Regions from separate parts of the Exiguobacterium sp. s191 genome, predicted to be linked through region 1. Evidence: riboswitches for the same ligand, from Rfam matches in the RefSeq annotation. Region 1 holds a riboswitch; the other holds the start of a gene.

Region 1 (8,226 bases):
GCGGACAGTCTCAGTCGGCGGGGTTCCGACACAGCAGACGATTCTCGAGCAACAAAAAAAATAACTCTCCCACGTATGGGAGAGTTTTTTCGTTAGACTGGAATCCGGTCAAGGGGATGCGGTTGCTGCGACGAACGATACCAGCGGATGATCCAGTGATCGATGCCGATGTGATAGGCAAAGCGTCCTGCAGCCAGTAAGGCGATTGACGCTGCTAAGAATACTGGGTTCAATGCGATCGTCCCAGCGAGTAAGTAATTGAGATTCATGATACTACCGACGACCAGTGAAGGAACTGTCAACAGACTAAGAATCAACAGAATCCCGACGACGAGTTCCGCGAACGGAATCAAGGCGTTGATCAGCCCGACGTTCGGTAAGGCGAGTTGCTCGATCCACGTCGCATACCAGGAACTGACGAGTGCGTCTTCGCCAGTTGACTTCGCGAGCGCTCCTTCGAGAAACGGCCGTGCATCAAAGCCATTAATGTACTTACCGATTCCAGCGATGAACCACTGGATTCCGAGCCAGAGTCGGATGATCGTCAACAGACCGAGACCGATGATGTGTAATGCTTTCACTTTCAGACACTCCTCTACTACAACATAGTCCCCATCATACTGAAAAATCATCAGCGAGATGGGGACTATCATCATAACGTCATCGAACCGTCATCGACCTGTTACAAAAAAGGATAAGGTAACGGTTTCATGACCGTTGATCGAGGCGATGACTGATTGTAGTCAATAAAGCAGCAACGAGCGCAACCAGTCCACCGACGAGTGCCGTGTTCATCATCGGACCGTTCGCATAGACGATGCCACCGAGTGCCGAACCAAAAGCAATCCCGACGTTACTCGCAACCGGCATCAATGAAGCAGCGAGTCCTTTTGCTTCCGGATTGAACTTTTCAGCAAGGTCGATCAAGTAGATTTGTGTCGAAGTCGTTAGTAAAATCGACATCAACGACATCAAGGCGATGTTGAACAGACCAAGCGGAAGGGATGCTGTTGTGAAGTATAACGCAGCAAGAACGACTGCTTGCACGACGAAGACGAACCGTAAGCGTCCCATCGGATTTTTGCTGGCAATCTTGCCGGCAAGGATGTTACTGAAGATCGAGACGACGCCGTAAGCGAGCAAGATCGGACTGATCCACGTTTTCGCAATCCCGAGTTCTGTTTGCAGAATTGGTACGAGGTACGTGTAGACGACGTAGGTTGCCCCGAATCCAAATGACGGAATAAAGAAGGCGATCAGGATCCGTGGGTTGGCGAGCAATCCAAGCTGTTCCTTAATTGAACCAGAACCCGTCGATTGCTGGACCGGAACGATCTTCCATACTGCGAGGAACGCGATCAATCCCATGACTGTCGTTAGCCAGAACGTAGCTTCGAAGCCAGCGTGTTGACCGATGAACGTTCCGATCGGGACACCGAGAACGTTCGCAAGTGTGAAACCACCGAAAATGAACGAGACGGCGACACCGCGCTTCGCGACAGGCACACCGTCACTTGCGACGACCATTGCGAGCGAGATCAAGACACCGGTCAGGATGGCTGTCAGAATGCGGGTTGCGAGCAATACTTCGTAACTTGGAGCAAAACTACTGGCAAGATTCAATAAGACCCAGGCGAGTAAGAGACGTAGGATCAGACGACGCCGTTCCAGGTGACCGGTCAGCGACATGACGATCGGTGTACCGATTGCAAAGGAGATGGCAAAGGCTGAAACGAGCGTACCTGCTGTTGCGATCGTGATATCAAGGGCTGAGGAGATTTCAGCGAGGATCCCGACGATGACGAATTCGCTTGTTCCGAGAACGAACGTCAGGAGCGACAACGTGGCGATCAAGAGCCAATCGCGTCGACTTAAACGAGTAGTAGGTGACATGGATGATTCCTCAATTCTAGCGCTTGCGCGCGAAACTATGAGTAACAGGATAGCATGAAACGATTTCGTCGGGTATCGCAAAGCGAGATTTCGGGAAAAGAACCATTATTCGAAATAGCGTGTGAATTTCCAGGCTTGCTGTTTTTTGCGTATACTACAGAAGAAGACTACTTATAAAGGAGTGGAAACGATGCAAGCGACAGTGACATGGAACAAACAGATGGGATTTAGTGGACAGACGGAATCAGGGCATCATCTGGCGATGGACGCAGCACCCGAAAACGGTGGTGAAAACCAAGCGCCACGACCGACTGAACTCTTGCTACATGCCGTTGCCGGCTGTACTGGAATTGATATCGTCTCGATTTTAGAGAAGATGCGCTTGACGATCACCCATTTCGAAATGGATATCGAAGGAGAACGGGCAGAGGACCATCCGCGGCGTTTTACGTCGATCTCGATTCATTACCGGCTCGAAGGTGATCTCCCGGAAGATAAGGTCCGTCGCGCCATCTCGTTATCAAAGGATAAATATTGTTCGGTCTCGCAATCCCTGAACGCTGAGATTTCCGTCTATTATTCGATCAATGGTGTGCGAAGCGAGGATCCTTTGTGAAGAAAACCGTACTGATCGGTTGTCTGTTGCTTGCAGGGTGTGCGCAGGAGACGACGGAACCAACGAAACCATCACAATCGGAAACGAAGCAACCGACAGAAGAAAAGAAACCGAAACCTGAGCCAACGAAAGAGGAACGACAACAAGCACGATTAAAGCAGCAACTTAAAACGATGTCGACGTCAGAAAAAATCGATCAACTGCTCTACATCGGAGTCGCCGGCACGGAACTTTCAGCAGCTGACCGGAAATTGTTACAGACGCATGCGATTGGCGGGGTCTTATTGCTCGGCGGAAACATTACGTCGGAAGAGCAACTCTTGACGTTCACGCGTGCGATTCAAGAGACGAACCAAAAACCGTATGCGTTCGTCGGGATTGATGAAGAAGGCGGACGCGTCAGCCGGGTACCAGATCAACGATTACGTCTACCGACGAGTCAACGTATGGCGCAAGGAGCAGATGAAGTGAAAATGGAAGACGTCGGACGTACGCTCGGACATTTGTCACGTTTTTATGGCTTCAACATGGACTTCGCGCCGGTCCTTGACGTCAACAGTAATCCGAACAATCCGATCATCGGCGACCGTGCGTTAAGTGCTGATCCGAATACCGTCGCGACGCTTGGTACGGCCCTGATGCACGGGATGCAGGAGACGGGAACGATTCCGGTCGTCAAACATTTTCCCGGTCACGGCAATACGAGTGTCGATTCCCATGTCGGGCTACCGAAAGTGAAGGCATCAAAGGAAGAATTGAAGCGGACGGAGCTGTTACCGTTCCAAGAAGCGATTCAAGAGGGCGCCGAGATGGTGATGGTCGCCCATATTCTCTATCCCGCGTATGACGATATGAATCCGTCCTCGCTCTCAAAGCCGATCTTGACTGACCTCTTGCGTCAACAACTCGGATTCAACGGTGTCATCATCACGGATGATCTCGTCATGGGGGCGATCACGAAACAATATGGTCTCGCAGAAGCGGCACGTCAGTCGCTCGTCAATGGAGCTGATATGGCGATGTTTTCAGAGGCAGGTGCTTACACAAAGGTCCATGCTGAAGTGATGCAAGCCGTCAAAGAAAAAACGCTGACGCCGGAGATGCTCGATGCCAAAGTAATGCGCATCCTGAAGCTGAAGCAGACGTATGCCGACAGCCGAGAGCAACAGCGACCAACGAAATCGGAACTGATTCAGCAAGTGGAAGCGCTCAACTAGGACTAGCGAAGCAAAGCGACTCATGCTAGACTAATGGGGCAAGCCAATTAAACACGAAAAGACACTAGGGGAGTCTCCCAGCAGACTGAGACGGAAGTATCCGGACCCTTTGAACCTGATCTAGTTCGTACTAGCGGAGGGAAGTGGCTCGAAATCCTAGATATCCTTAGCGCTTCAGCGCATTTTCGGACCACTCCCTTCAACATCGGGAGTGGTCCTTTTTCGTATGGAAAGGAAGAACATGATGCGTTTACATCTGATTTCGACGGGATCCATTAATCCGCTTGACGAAATAAAGACCTTTCAATCGCTTCAACCCTATACGGATCAGCTGCATCTACGAGAACCGAACTTATCGGCGGCAGAATTACTTGATCTAATTGAGGCGCTCCTTACACATGGTTATTCGCCTGAACAGTTAACGGTTCATGATCGGGTCGACGTCGCCCATGTCGCAGGCATCGGTGTGCAGCTGACGCGCCGTTCCTTGCGTGTCCGCGATGTGCGACGTCATTTTCCGAATCTCGTCATCGGGAAATCAGTCCATTCGCTAGCAGAGGCACTGGCAGCAGAAGCGGAAGGAGCCGATCGCCTGCTGTACGGTCATATTTATCCGACAGCGTCGAAGCCGGACGTGCCACCACGAGGGATTGACGCCTTGAAGCAAGTCGTCACCTTCACGACGAAACCAGTCATTGCAATTGGCGGGATTACACCAGAACGCATGCCTGAAATCGTAGCGACCGGTGTAACCGGAATCGCCGTCTTATCGGGTATTCTCGGTCATTCGGATCCGCTCGCCGCCGTCAAGCATTATCAGGGGGTACGGGTATGACGAATCACATCATCATCGGCGGTGGAGTCATCGGTTTGACGCTTGCTTACGGTCTCGCCTGTCAGAATGAATCCGTCGTCGTCTTAGAACGCGGAGCAGGTGGACAAGGAACGAGTCGCGCGGCTGCCGGGATGCTTGCGACGGACATCGAGCTCAGAGAGGAATTGCATGCACTTTCCGCGCGAAGTCGTCGTCTGTATCCGTTGCTTGCACGTCGTCTTGAGCGAGAAACAGGCATCGATTGTGGATACCGGGAACAACCGTTTTTGTTAAAGCGTAAAGGGCGCGAGCATCTGTTTCCAGCTGTCGGTCAAATCGATCCACGACGACTGACGACTGCATTGATGTATGCCTTACACGCACGTGGCATATCGATTGAAGAACAGGTGGAAGTCACACGCATCGAAGAGAACGATGACTTCATTAGGATCGAATCGAATGCGGGAATCTGGACCGGACAAACAGTGACGGTCGCTGCCGGACGGGGTTCGCAAGCTTTGCTCGATACAGCCGGCATTTCGATCGCGACATATGGGGTCAAAGGGGAATGTCTCGCCGTCCGTCTCGCGGGTCAGCCGTTACGCTCGATCCTGTTTGACGACGCTGTCTACCTTGTGCCAAAAGCAGACGGTCGGATTTTGATCGGTGCGACCGAACTGCCGCACGACGAGACGGTCGGTGTCAGTGTCGCAGGGGTCACGTCATTGCTTCAAGCAGCAGAACGACTGTATCCACCGATTCGTGACGCGGTCATCGAAGAAGTCTGGTCCGGTGTACGACCACAAACGGCGTCCGGCTTGCCATATATCGGAGTCGCCGATTCATCCCGTCGGATCTTCCTAGCGACGGGGCATCATCGGCATGGCATATTACTCGCACCGGCGACAGCGGAAGTCTTGGTAAATACATTACGGTTGATTCAGAAGGAGGAAGTCCGATGAACATTACGATTAACGGCAATGACCACACGATCGATCAGATTGAAACGATCGAGGACATGCTAACGCAACTCGGCTTAGGGGAAAAGCTCGTCATCGTCGAACAGAATCGACAAATCATCGATCGCACGGCGTACGATCAGACGGTCGTTCGGGACAACGACACATTTGAAATCGTTCATTTCGTAGGAGGAGGATAAACATGCTGAAAATTGGAGAAAAGACATTTGAATCACGGTTATTACTCGGAACGGGGAAATATACGGATGCTACGGTACAGCAGGAAGCAATCGATGCGTCCGCCTCACAAATCTTGACGTTTGCCGTCCGCCGGCTCGATATTTTTGATAAACAACAAGCGAATTTCCTCGAGTCGCTTGATTTAACGAAGTACGATCTACTACCGAACACGGCCGGAGCGAAGACAGCAGAAGAAGCCGTTCGGTTGGCGAAGCTTGCGCGAGCATCCGGTATGTGCGACATGGTTAAGGTCGAAGTGATCGGTTGCGATAAGACGTTATTACCTGACCCGATTGAGACGTTACGGGCTTCTGAAGAATTACTTAAAGAAGGCTTCATCGTCTTACCGTATACGTCGGACGATGTCGTCCTTGCACGACGACTCGAAGAACTTGGTTGTCACGCCATCATGCCGGCAGCATCACCGATTGGTTCCGGGCAAGGTATCCTCAACCCACTTCACCTGCAATTCATCATCGAGCAGACGACGGTCCCAGTCATCGTCGACGCCGGAATCGGTTCACCGACCGACGTCGCCTATGCGATGGAACTCGGTGCGGACGGTGTCTTATTGAACTCCGCCGTTGCCCATGCTCAAGATCCAGTCAAGATGGCGCGCGCAATGAGACTAGCTGTCGAAGCGGGGCGTCTCGGATACGAAGCGGGACGAATCGAGAAGAAACAGTATGCGGTCGCGAGTAGTCCGACAAGTGGATTGATTCGATGAACCGTTACTCACGGCAAACTCGATTTCAACCGATCGGGGAAGCGGGACAAGCACGCTTGGCAACAGCGAAGGTGCTGATCATCGGCATGGGAGCGCTCGGAACGGCGTCGGCAGAACAACTCGTCCGCGCCGGTGTCGGCGTCGTCCGAATCGTCGACCGCGACTATGTCGAGTGGAGTAATCTACAACGACAACAGCTTTATACCGAGGAAGATGCGCGTCACATCGTACCAAAAGCGATTGCCGCAAAAGCACGGCTTGAAGCGATTAATTCGACGGTGACGATTGAAGCGCATGTATTAGACGTCGACCGGGCAGCGCTGACATGGCTTCTCGATGATATCGATCTGATCATCGACGCGACGGACAATTTCGATATTCGCTTGCTGATGAACGACATGGCGTTGATGCGTTCGATTCCGTGGATTTATGGTGGCTGCGTCGGCAGTTATGGGATCACGTTTACCGTCCGTCCCGGGGAGACGCCGTGTCTGCATTGTCTGCTCGATCAATTACCGCGGGATCAGGAGACGTGTGATACAGCGGGAATCATCGGACCAGCTGTACAGATGGTCGCTTCCTTACAGGTGACGGAAGCGTTGAAGTGGTTGAGCGGAAAGACGGACGCCATGCGGACGCGCTTGCTTGCGTTTGATGTCTGGTCGAATACGTTTCAACAAATTAACGTTCAGTCACTGAAGCAAACGGAGTGCCCGTCGTGCGGCATCGATCCGTCCTATCCTTACTTATCGGATCAAACGGTTCGTTTCACGGCACTCTGCGGTCGGGATGCCATTCAAATCCGCGGAGACGGACAGCGGGATCTGGAACAGTTGAAACAACGTCTCCAGCCGGTCGCTGCGATTTCCGCCCATAATCCATATTTGCTGGCGTTTACGACGGACGAACATCGGATGGTCGCTTTCCGAGATGGACGCGTTCTGATTCATGGCGAGGCGGATCTCGTCAAAGCGAAACGGCTCTATCATGCCTATTTCGGGTAACGTTCACAAAACAGTAAAACTAATTTTAAATATATATGTTTTAAATGTTTGAAAAACAGGTAAATAAGACTTCAGACATAAATCGGTCTACAGGTTTTGAACGTGAAGAGGAGTGATTCAGATGAAACAAGAATTCGATCCAATCAAGGATCAGGCACAGACGGAAGACGCCCAAGCAGTTGTTCAGCAACCCAACTGGAATCCGGATCGGTACCGGACGAACTTGAACCCATTCTATCTGTCACCTTGTAGTGTCGAACGTAGAGAAGACGTGCATCAGGATGCATCGAAAATTCTCGAAGTCGAGACGTCGTCGCCCCTCCAACAACTTTTTGAACACAATCAAGCAACGCATAAATCAGAACAATCGGGCAAAAAATTTAAAACAGGCATCGTCGTCGGCGTCGGTGCGATCATCGGCGGATCGGTTTCTGTGATTCGTTCCGTTCAACGCTTTAGAAAACAACGGACGAAATAATACGTTCGTCGTAAGAGTGAAAAAGCAGGAGGCATTCGCCTTCTGCTTTTTGTGTTACCCTTTCGTTTCACAAAAGAAATGAGGGGTTTTAGTATGTATGTTGTTTCTACTTGTTATATCTAGATTTATCAGTTAGTTACGTTATCAAATGCGGTAGATTTACCGTTCACGTAAACATCGATGATTTTATGTTCAGGATCTAATGTTAACTTGTAGACATGCTGCTTCGTTTTCTTATGAGTTTTAGATTCATTCAATTTAATCTTTAGCTTATCTCC
Region 2 (8,226 bases), 390 kb from region 1:
GACTGAATCTCGCGTCTGCTGATACCGTCATCCTCTTTGACAGTTGGTGGAATCCGGCCGTCGAACAACAGGCAGCCGATCGCGCTCACCGGCTTGGACAACAGTCCGACGTGACGGTCATCAAACTGCTGACACGCGGAACGATCGAAGAAAAGATGACGGAATTACAAGATCGAAAAGCTCAGATGGTCGATGCCGTCCTGACGGCTCCAGACAGTGATGCCCTGACCGTCAAGGAACTCGTACATCTCGTAGAAACAAAGGAGGAACATCGGTGATCCTTGATCTCCTGCTTGGTTACCTTATCGGTAGTATTCTTGGCGGTACGCTCTGGAAGTACGTCAGTCGTACCGATTTGGCACAGGTCGGTTCCGGAAACATCGGTGCCCGCAACGCCCATCGCGCCGGTGGGCTCCCGGCTTTTTTATTCGTGTACCTGTTTGATGCCGCGAAGACGGTTCTTGCACTACAGCTAACAGACGCATTTTATCCCGTCGCTCTTGCCGTACTTATCGGTCACTTGTTTCCGTTGTTTCATCCGCGACGCGGCGGTAAAGGGTATGCCGTATTTTCCGGAATCGTCTTCGCCATCACGCCGTGGGCATATCTTGCCGGACTAGGCATACTCGGTCTGTCTTATCTCGTAACGAAAGATAGCGTCAAAGCGGGGCTGATTCCGGTTGTTCTGCTCCCGTTACTCCCTGTCTACTTTGACGCGGTACCTATCAATATCTTGTGTACCGTTGCTGTAAGTCTACTTGTCCTGTGGGCTCATGATGCACTTCACAAGCCAGTCATTACATAAGGAGGACGTCTCATGATCGACTTTTCCATTGCCACCGCTTCGGACGCGGAAGCAATCAATGAACTGAACTACCTCACCTTCACGGAAGAGATTCCGCAACATCAACCGAACACCGAACGGAAACGGATTGACCGGTTTCATGATCAAAATACCTATCTGATCGGCAAGGAAGACGATCGACTCGTCGCGATGATTGCCATTCGGAAGCATCGTCCTTTTTCGCTTGAGGAAAAAGGCGTGACGCTAGATGAGACACTGACGGACCCAGCGGAAATCCGCTTACTCAGCGTTCGTCCCGAATACCGCAATAGTCGTACGTTCATGCAATTGATGCGCTTTTTGATGGTCTACTTGGAGCGGGAAACGATTGATCATGTCTATATCAGTGGTACGACACGGGAAGCTAAACTATATGCGCGGTTCGGCTTCACACCAATCGCAGCAACGCTCGGTAGTGGCGACGCCCAGTTCGTACCGATGTTGTTGTCGCGCGCAACATACGAAAGGTCCGTCATCGCGGACGTTTTACGTCCTCTGCATTTTCTAGCCGGTCCGGTCGAGGTTGCACCAACAGTCCGCCAAGCGGCGCAACAAGCACCGCGCCCGCATCGGACGGCTTCGATGCGCCAGCTCGATCAAGATTTACGTGGTCGGATGTGTCAGTTGCTGGATTTGCCACATGTCTCGATGGCTGTCGGCAGTGGCACCCTCGCCAACGATATCGTCGCACAACAACTGAGTGGACATGGGTTGATCCTAAACGGTGGTGAGTTCGGTCAACGCTTGATTGATCACGCGGCACGAGCTGGGAAGTCCTTTGATGTCCACTCGCTTCCACCCGGTCACCCGATCGACTTGGAACAACTCGCGAGTCAATTGCATCAAACGGAATACGACTGGATCTGGTTGACGCACTGTGAGACGTCAACGGGCGTCCTCTACGATCTCGATGCGGTAAAAGCGCTGTTAGAACAACGAACCGCACTCATCGTCGATGCGATCAGCGCCGTCGGAACCGGGCGTTTCTCGTATGCCGGCTGCAGATTCGTCACGACCGTCTCCGGAAAAGCAATTGGTGGTTTACCGGGTCTTGCGTTCATCGGTCACATAGATCGCGTCTTACCTTCTCCACGTATTCCACGTTATCTGGATCTCGGACTCTATGCGGAAGGCGTCGCCTTTTCCGGCTCATCGAACTTGTTGCTTGCTTGTCAGGCAGCGCTCGATGCCCTTGATCTCGATCAAGCCGCCATCAAGATGACTTATCTCGAACAGGCCGTTCGAGCGACTGGTTTTAACCTGCTTGCGACGCAAGAAGCACAAGCGCCGGGAATTCTGACGATCGTCCATCCGTCGGCAACCACTTTAGGAGACGCTCTCCGGATCCAGGGCTATCATGTTCAATATGAAAGCGACTATCTCGTCCGCAATCAATGGCTCCAAATCTCAACGATGGGACAGACGACGATGCGGCACATCGAACGTCTCATCCGAGTATTAGTCCGTGAAAACCAACGCATCACCATAAAAAATGAAAAAAATGAAAGACCTCTTAACCCTTGATTTCAAGCGGTTTGGAGGTCTTTCGACTTTAAAAAATAAAAAATAGAGGTTTAAGGATTTAAAACATAGGGGTATAAACTCACTAGCACCGCATCAAACGGTGACTTACTCACACATGTTTCTCAATATCAGCGTAATGACCTGGGAGAGAAATGCAAAGTCACGAAAGCGTCAGATTCAAAAGAGTCTGAAACCGATTGTCTTAGCATGTTTCATATTGTTCAGGACTTGTCCTGCTCCTACATTCATTACCTTTTGAGGGCTATACCAAATTCAAGGGGGAAATGAACATGTCAGTTAAATTAACAGCCGAAAAACGCGAGGTACGTCCACGCTCACTCCGTAAACAATTACGTCATGAAGGAAAAGCTCTTGGTGTCGTGTATGGTTACAAAGTGGAAAGTACACCGATCGCATTTGAAGAAAAAGAATTGCTTAAAATCGTTCGAGAAAACGGTGAGAACGTCTTGATTTCACTGAAACTCGACGGTAAAAATATTAACGTCTTGATCAACCGTCGTGATATGGATGTCTTCACACCAACTGTCGATCACGTTGAATTCATCGCCGTTAAAATGGATGAAGAGACAGAAGTCGAAGCAGACGTCGTACTCGTCGGCGAAGCAGCTGGCGCTAAAGTCGGTGGATTCCTGTCACAGACACTCTTTAAAGTAACAGTCGCAGCTACACCAGATAAATTACCAGAGAACGTCGAAGTCGACGTCACGAACCTCGAAATCGGCGATTCGATTTCTGTTGCTGATCTTCCAGAACAAAAAGATTTCCGTATCGTCACAGAAGGCGACATTCAAGTCGCAGCTGTCGTCGAATCAACGCTTGAACAAGAGCTTGAGGAAATCGAAGAAGCAGAAGCTGAGGCACAAGCGGAAGCTGGTGAAGACAACGAAGCGGAAGCTACGGAAGAGTCTTCAGAAGAAGCAAAAGAAGAGAACGAAGACAACAAATAAGTCGTTTGACGATACGCCCTTCGTGGCGTATCGTTTTTTTGTGTCTTGACAATAGACAGAAGATTGCCTAAAGTGAACAGCGTATCACCTATTACCATATCCACTAGGGGAGCCCATTTGGCTGAGACGATTCACTTCGGACCCTTCGAACCTGATCTAGTTCATACTAGCGTAGGAAAGTGGAGCGATCACATCCAATGACTCCTGCTGCGCGCAGTTTTTCTGAGGACCGCTCTCTTTTTTACGGAGGGCGGTCTTTTTTGGCGTCTCCCCCATTCTAAGGAGGACGTACCTAATGCAACACTGGAAAATGAAAGAAATCATGGTCATGATGATGCTCGCCGTCGCTTGCGGGGTCATCTATCTCGGTTGGTCAACACTCTGGTTACCGATGTCTGCGATCTTCGGACCTGTCGGTGCCAACTGGATGTTTGGGATCTGGATCATCGCGAGCCCGCTCGTCGCAGCCATCATTCAAAAACCAGGTGCCGCTCTCATCGCGGAAATCGTCGCGGCAGCCGTCGAGCTGTTCACGGGTAGTCACTTTGGTTTATCGGCTCTTCTCATCGGGGTATGCCAAGGGCTTGGTGCGGAACTCGTCTTTGCGATGACGCGTTATCGCCGTTATGACACATGGACATTGATGTTATCGGGTGTTGGAGCCGCGATTGGTAGCATTGTCTATAGTCTGATCGCGAACGGATTCGGTTACTACACGACGACGACGTTGCTTGCGACAACTGGCTTACAATTGATTAGTGGCGCATTACTGGGCGGCTTGCTTGCAGCGATTCTCGTCCGTCGCCTTGTTGCGACCGGTGTCTTGAACGGGTTTGCGGCAGGACGTGCGAAACGGGAAGTCGCATGATTACTGTCGACGATCTCAGCATCCGCTATCCCGGTCAGATGAAATCGGTGCTCAATCATGTATCGCTATCAATCGAGCAAGGAACGACCCTTCTGCTCGGACGAAGCGGGAGTGGCAAGACGACACTACTTCATGCCTTAGCCGGACTGACACCGAAGACGATCGAAGTCGAACAGACTGGTACCGTTACCCGGTCCGGTTCGGTCGGAGTCTTATTTCAAAATCCAGAAGAACAGTTCTGCATGGAAACGATCGGACGCGAAATCGCTTTTAGTTTAGAAAACCGGTCGATTCCAAGTGCGGAGATGGAGGAACGCATTGAACGCTTACTCGCACTCGTCGGTCTCCCTCTCCCCTTCTCGACACCAATCGCGAATCTATCCGGGGGGATGAAACAGCGCCTCGCGCTCGCCGCGGTCCTAGCGCTCGAGCCGACGATCTTATTACTCGATGAACCAACGGCTCAGATTGACCCGATCGGGCAACACGAGCTGATGGCGTTGATCTTTCGGATTCAGAAAGAACATGATTTAACGATCGTCTTGATCGAACACCAACTCGATGTCTGTTTACCTTACATCGACAAAATCGTCTTACTTGAAGACGGATCGGTGACTGCAACGGCGCATCCGCAGGATTTGTTCCCGCAGGCTTATGAACGCCTTCAAGCGAAAGGGATCGCTGTTCCCTCTCTGTATCCGTATACGTTAGAGACGTTACCCATAGATGGACCACAAGCAGCGCGACTTCACGTGCTTCCCTCAGTCGCTACAGCAGGCACTGCCTTGTTACACGTCGCTGCATTATCGACGAAAGCACCTTATCCGCTGACCGATGCGACATTTTCCCTGAAGACGGGAGAATGGGTGATGCTGCTCGGGGCAAACGGCTCCGGGAAAAGTACGTTGCTTGCAACACTCGGTCGGTTGCTCTCGCATCAAGGAACATATCGGTTCCAGGAACGTCCGGCTCAGCGTTACTCCCGGCGACGCTTTTATGAGCACGTCGGCTATGTCTTTCAACAACCGGATCTGCAGTTTCTCAAACTGACAGTCGAAGCGGAAATCGACTGGAGTCACCGGGCAGCGACGAGTGACGAGCGCACAGCGTTGCTCGAACGGCTGGAACTCGCATCCGTCAAACAGCAATCACCGCTTGCGCTTAGTACGGGGCAACAACGACGACTCAGCGTCGCGACGATGCTCGGGCAGACGAAGGATTTATTGTTGCTCGATGAACCGACGTTCGGACAGGATGGATTGACGACACGGCGGCTCATGGAACAGTTTTTGACGGAACAACAAAACGGAACGACGCTCGTCATGGCAACACACGATATGGAACTCGTCGCCCGATACGCGGATCGTGTCCTCGTCATGGAGCAAGGGCGGATTGCTTTTGACGGGCGTCCGAGCGAGTTATTCGCTGACGTTCCGTTACTCGAACGCTGTCAGCTACAACGTCCACTCTCGTACCAATTCCAGGAGGTGAAGCGCCATGCAGACGAACGCGTCACCGTTCGCTAAACTCAATCCTGTCATCAAGGGGAGCGGATTGTTTTTGATCATGTTTGCCTTAATTGCAACGAACGACTGGGTCAAGACGTTGGTGTTCCTGAGTTTTGCTATCGCGCTGCTACTCCTCTCCGGGTGGGGTCCTCGCGATTTCTTGAAACGACTCGCACCTTACAGTCTATTATTCTTATTGACGTTCTGGATGATGGCAGCCTTCGGTAAAGGAACGAATCCTCTATGGTCGTTTGGTTGGTTTCATGTCACATCGGAAAGTGTCATGCACGGCTGGTTACTTGCCTTACGGATGGCAACGTTCGTCTGCTTAAGTTTCGCTTTCGTCACGACGACCGATGCGACCCGGTTCGTGATGAGCTTGATTCACCAGGCAAAGGTGTCGCCTCGCTTCGCGTATGGGTTCCTTGCCGGGATCCGCTTTCTGCCTCAACTGGTCGAAGAAGTCCGCGTCTTACGGCGAGTCCGAATGATTCGGAACGTGCACAGTCGCTTTCCTGGTGATGCGTTCCTATCAATCGGCTTACCGCTCTTCTCGCGATCGATCCAGCGGGCAGAACGGATGGCAATCGCTTTCGAAGCCCGTCATTTTTCAGCGGAACGGACGTATTACGAGATACCAGTTGTTCAGCGTCAGGACATCGTCTATCTCGTGGTCATCCTCCTGTTTATCAGTCTTGTCTTTTGGCTATGATTACCGCCGCCCGTATCCGGGTACACTCTAGCAAGACAGATTGAAGGAGAACGACATGAAACGAATCCTCTTGATTGGTGCAGGGCACGCTCACCTGCATTGCATTACCCGCGGACCCACAGAAGACGTCGAGTGGCTGATTTTAAATGCCTCGACGTACCAATATTACTCGGGCATGTACTCCGGACTTGCTGACGGAACGTACGATATCGATGAGATCCGTATCGACGTCGCCGCACTGTGTCGCGCCAATGATAAACAGTTCATCGAAGAGACCGTCATCAAAATCGACCCCGATGAAAAGCTAGTCTTCGGTGCATCCGGCAGACGCTACACCTATGACGTCGTCTCGACGAATATTGGCTCTTTCGATTGGGCGGAAGATACGACACGATTATCAATCAAACCGAACTACCGGTTACCGGATACATTAAAGCGTCTGCAACAAGCAAAGTGTCCGGTCGTGATTGGGAGCGGTGTAGCGGCCGTCGAGATGGCAGCGTCCTTGAAAGTGGCGGATGTGCCGATTACACTGATCACGGATCCAGAGTTACTTTCAGGACACCCCGCAGCGGAAGCGATTGCGAGACGCTTACAAGAACTCGATGTATATTGGATTCGAGAACGGCCACTGAACGAGGCGTCTCCTCTCCGCTTTTCACATCATCCACCAATCGAGTCAGATGCGATCATCCGCTTGACAGGTGCGAAAGCTCCAGCATTGTTTGCGGACAGTAAGCTCTATACGGAAGACGGATTTCTACTTGTCAATGAACAGTTGCAAGCGCTCGATCATCCGAGTCTGTTTGCTGCGGGTGACGCAGCGACCCTCGTCGCTTATCCCGATATTCCGAAGAATGGTGTCACAGCTGTCCGGCAAGCACCGATCTTACTGGCAAACCTCTTACGGTACGTCCAGGAAGAGGCACTGCAAACCTATCGTCCGCAAACGAACTATTTGACGATTTTATCGATGGGACCACGTCATGCAGTTTCAATGTATGGCAATCAGTATTCGACTCACCCGTTCGGTTGGTACCTGAAGCGCTGGATCGATCAACGGTTCATGCGGAAGTATCGCCCTTAAAAGCGTGCGCCGGCGCACGCTTTTTTCTGTTCGCAAAAACAAGCCATGGACGGGTGTCCATGGCTTGTTGGATTAGACGGTTTGATTTCCTTTAACGTACGAGAGTAACGTTTCGTTGAACTTCTCTTGTTCATCAAGCAACATACCGTGCCCACTCTCTTCGAAGACTTCAAGTCGTGCATGTGGGATTCCCTTTTGCATTTCTTCCGCGAACTCGAACGGACAAACTTGGTCTTTTTTACCGTGGATGATCAACGTATCGACTTTGATGTTCTCGAGTTTTCCACGTAAGTCTTCATCACGTAATGCGATTGCTGACTGAATCGTACCGTGGGACGAAGCGGCGATGCTAAGACCATGGAACCATTGTTGAAGTGGTTCTGGATGTTCCTTCGCAAAGAAGATTTCCCCGAATCCTTTGAGCATCGACGGACGATCTTGTTTCGTGTCGGCAATCAACGCATCGACTTCTTCTTTCGTCATCCCGTATGGATAACCGTCGCGTTGCGTAAAGACAGGTGCCGCAGCTCCTGCGAGGACAAGTTTACTAACTTTTGAATCCCCGTATTGCAAGAGATAGGACAAGGCGATTCCTCCTCCCATCGAGAAGCCGAGCAACGTGACATTCGTTAATTTCAACTGTTCGATGACTTCATTAATGTCGGACGCCATCGTCTTATAATCGTATCCCGTTGCCGGCGCATCTGATTTGCCA

Evidence for each region. A riboswitch is a leader RNA that binds a small molecule or an ion and turns the genes downstream of it on or off. The one in region 1 is predicted to bind thiamine pyrophosphate.
Region 2: linked by a shared signal. The riboswitch ahead of KNQ09_RS04820 (ECF transporter S component) and the one ahead of KNQ09_RS02665 (thiamine phosphate synthase) in region 1 are both predicted to bind thiamine pyrophosphate.

Annotation. Positions count from the first base shown of each region.
Region 1 covers NZ_JACSNC010000001.1:520,629-528,854, forward strand. The annotation lists gene KNQ09_RS02640 (hypothetical protein) at 1-64, shown strand, start outside; gene KNQ09_RS02645 (DoxX family membrane protein) at 93-581, opposite strand; gene KNQ09_RS02650 (MFS transporter) at 709-1,893, opposite strand; gene KNQ09_RS02655 (OsmC family protein) at 2,084-2,509, shown strand; gene nagZ (beta-N-acetylhexosaminidase) at 2,506-3,726, shown strand; TPP riboswitch at 3,783-3,885, shown strand; gene KNQ09_RS02665 (thiamine phosphate synthase) at 3,968-4,561, shown strand; gene KNQ09_RS02670 (FAD-dependent oxidoreductase) at 4,558-5,502, shown strand; gene thiS (sulfur carrier protein ThiS) at 5,499-5,699, shown strand; gene KNQ09_RS02680 (thiazole synthase) at 5,702-6,466, shown strand; gene KNQ09_RS02685 (ThiF family adenylyltransferase) at 6,463-7,470, shown strand; gene KNQ09_RS02690 (hypothetical protein) at 7,592-7,948, shown strand; gene KNQ09_RS02695 (hypothetical protein) at 8,077-8,226, opposite strand, start outside.
Region 2 covers NZ_JACSNC010000001.1:906,488-914,713, forward strand. The annotation lists gene KNQ09_RS04800 (DEAD/DEAH box helicase) at 1-278, shown strand, start outside; gene KNQ09_RS04805 (glycerol-3-phosphate acyltransferase) at 275-805, shown strand; gene KNQ09_RS04810 (GNAT family N-acetyltransferase) at 818-2,368, shown strand; gene KNQ09_RS04815 (50S ribosomal protein L25/general stress protein Ctc) at 2,659-3,336, shown strand; TPP riboswitch at 3,432-3,531, shown strand; gene KNQ09_RS04820 (ECF transporter S component) at 3,632-4,204, shown strand; gene KNQ09_RS04825 (ABC transporter ATP-binding protein) at 4,201-5,730, shown strand; gene KNQ09_RS04830 (energy-coupling factor transporter transmembrane component T family protein) at 5,702-6,424, shown strand; gene KNQ09_RS04835 (NAD(P)/FAD-dependent oxidoreductase) at 6,480-7,511, shown strand; gene KNQ09_RS04840 (alpha/beta fold hydrolase) at 7,584-8,226, opposite strand, start outside.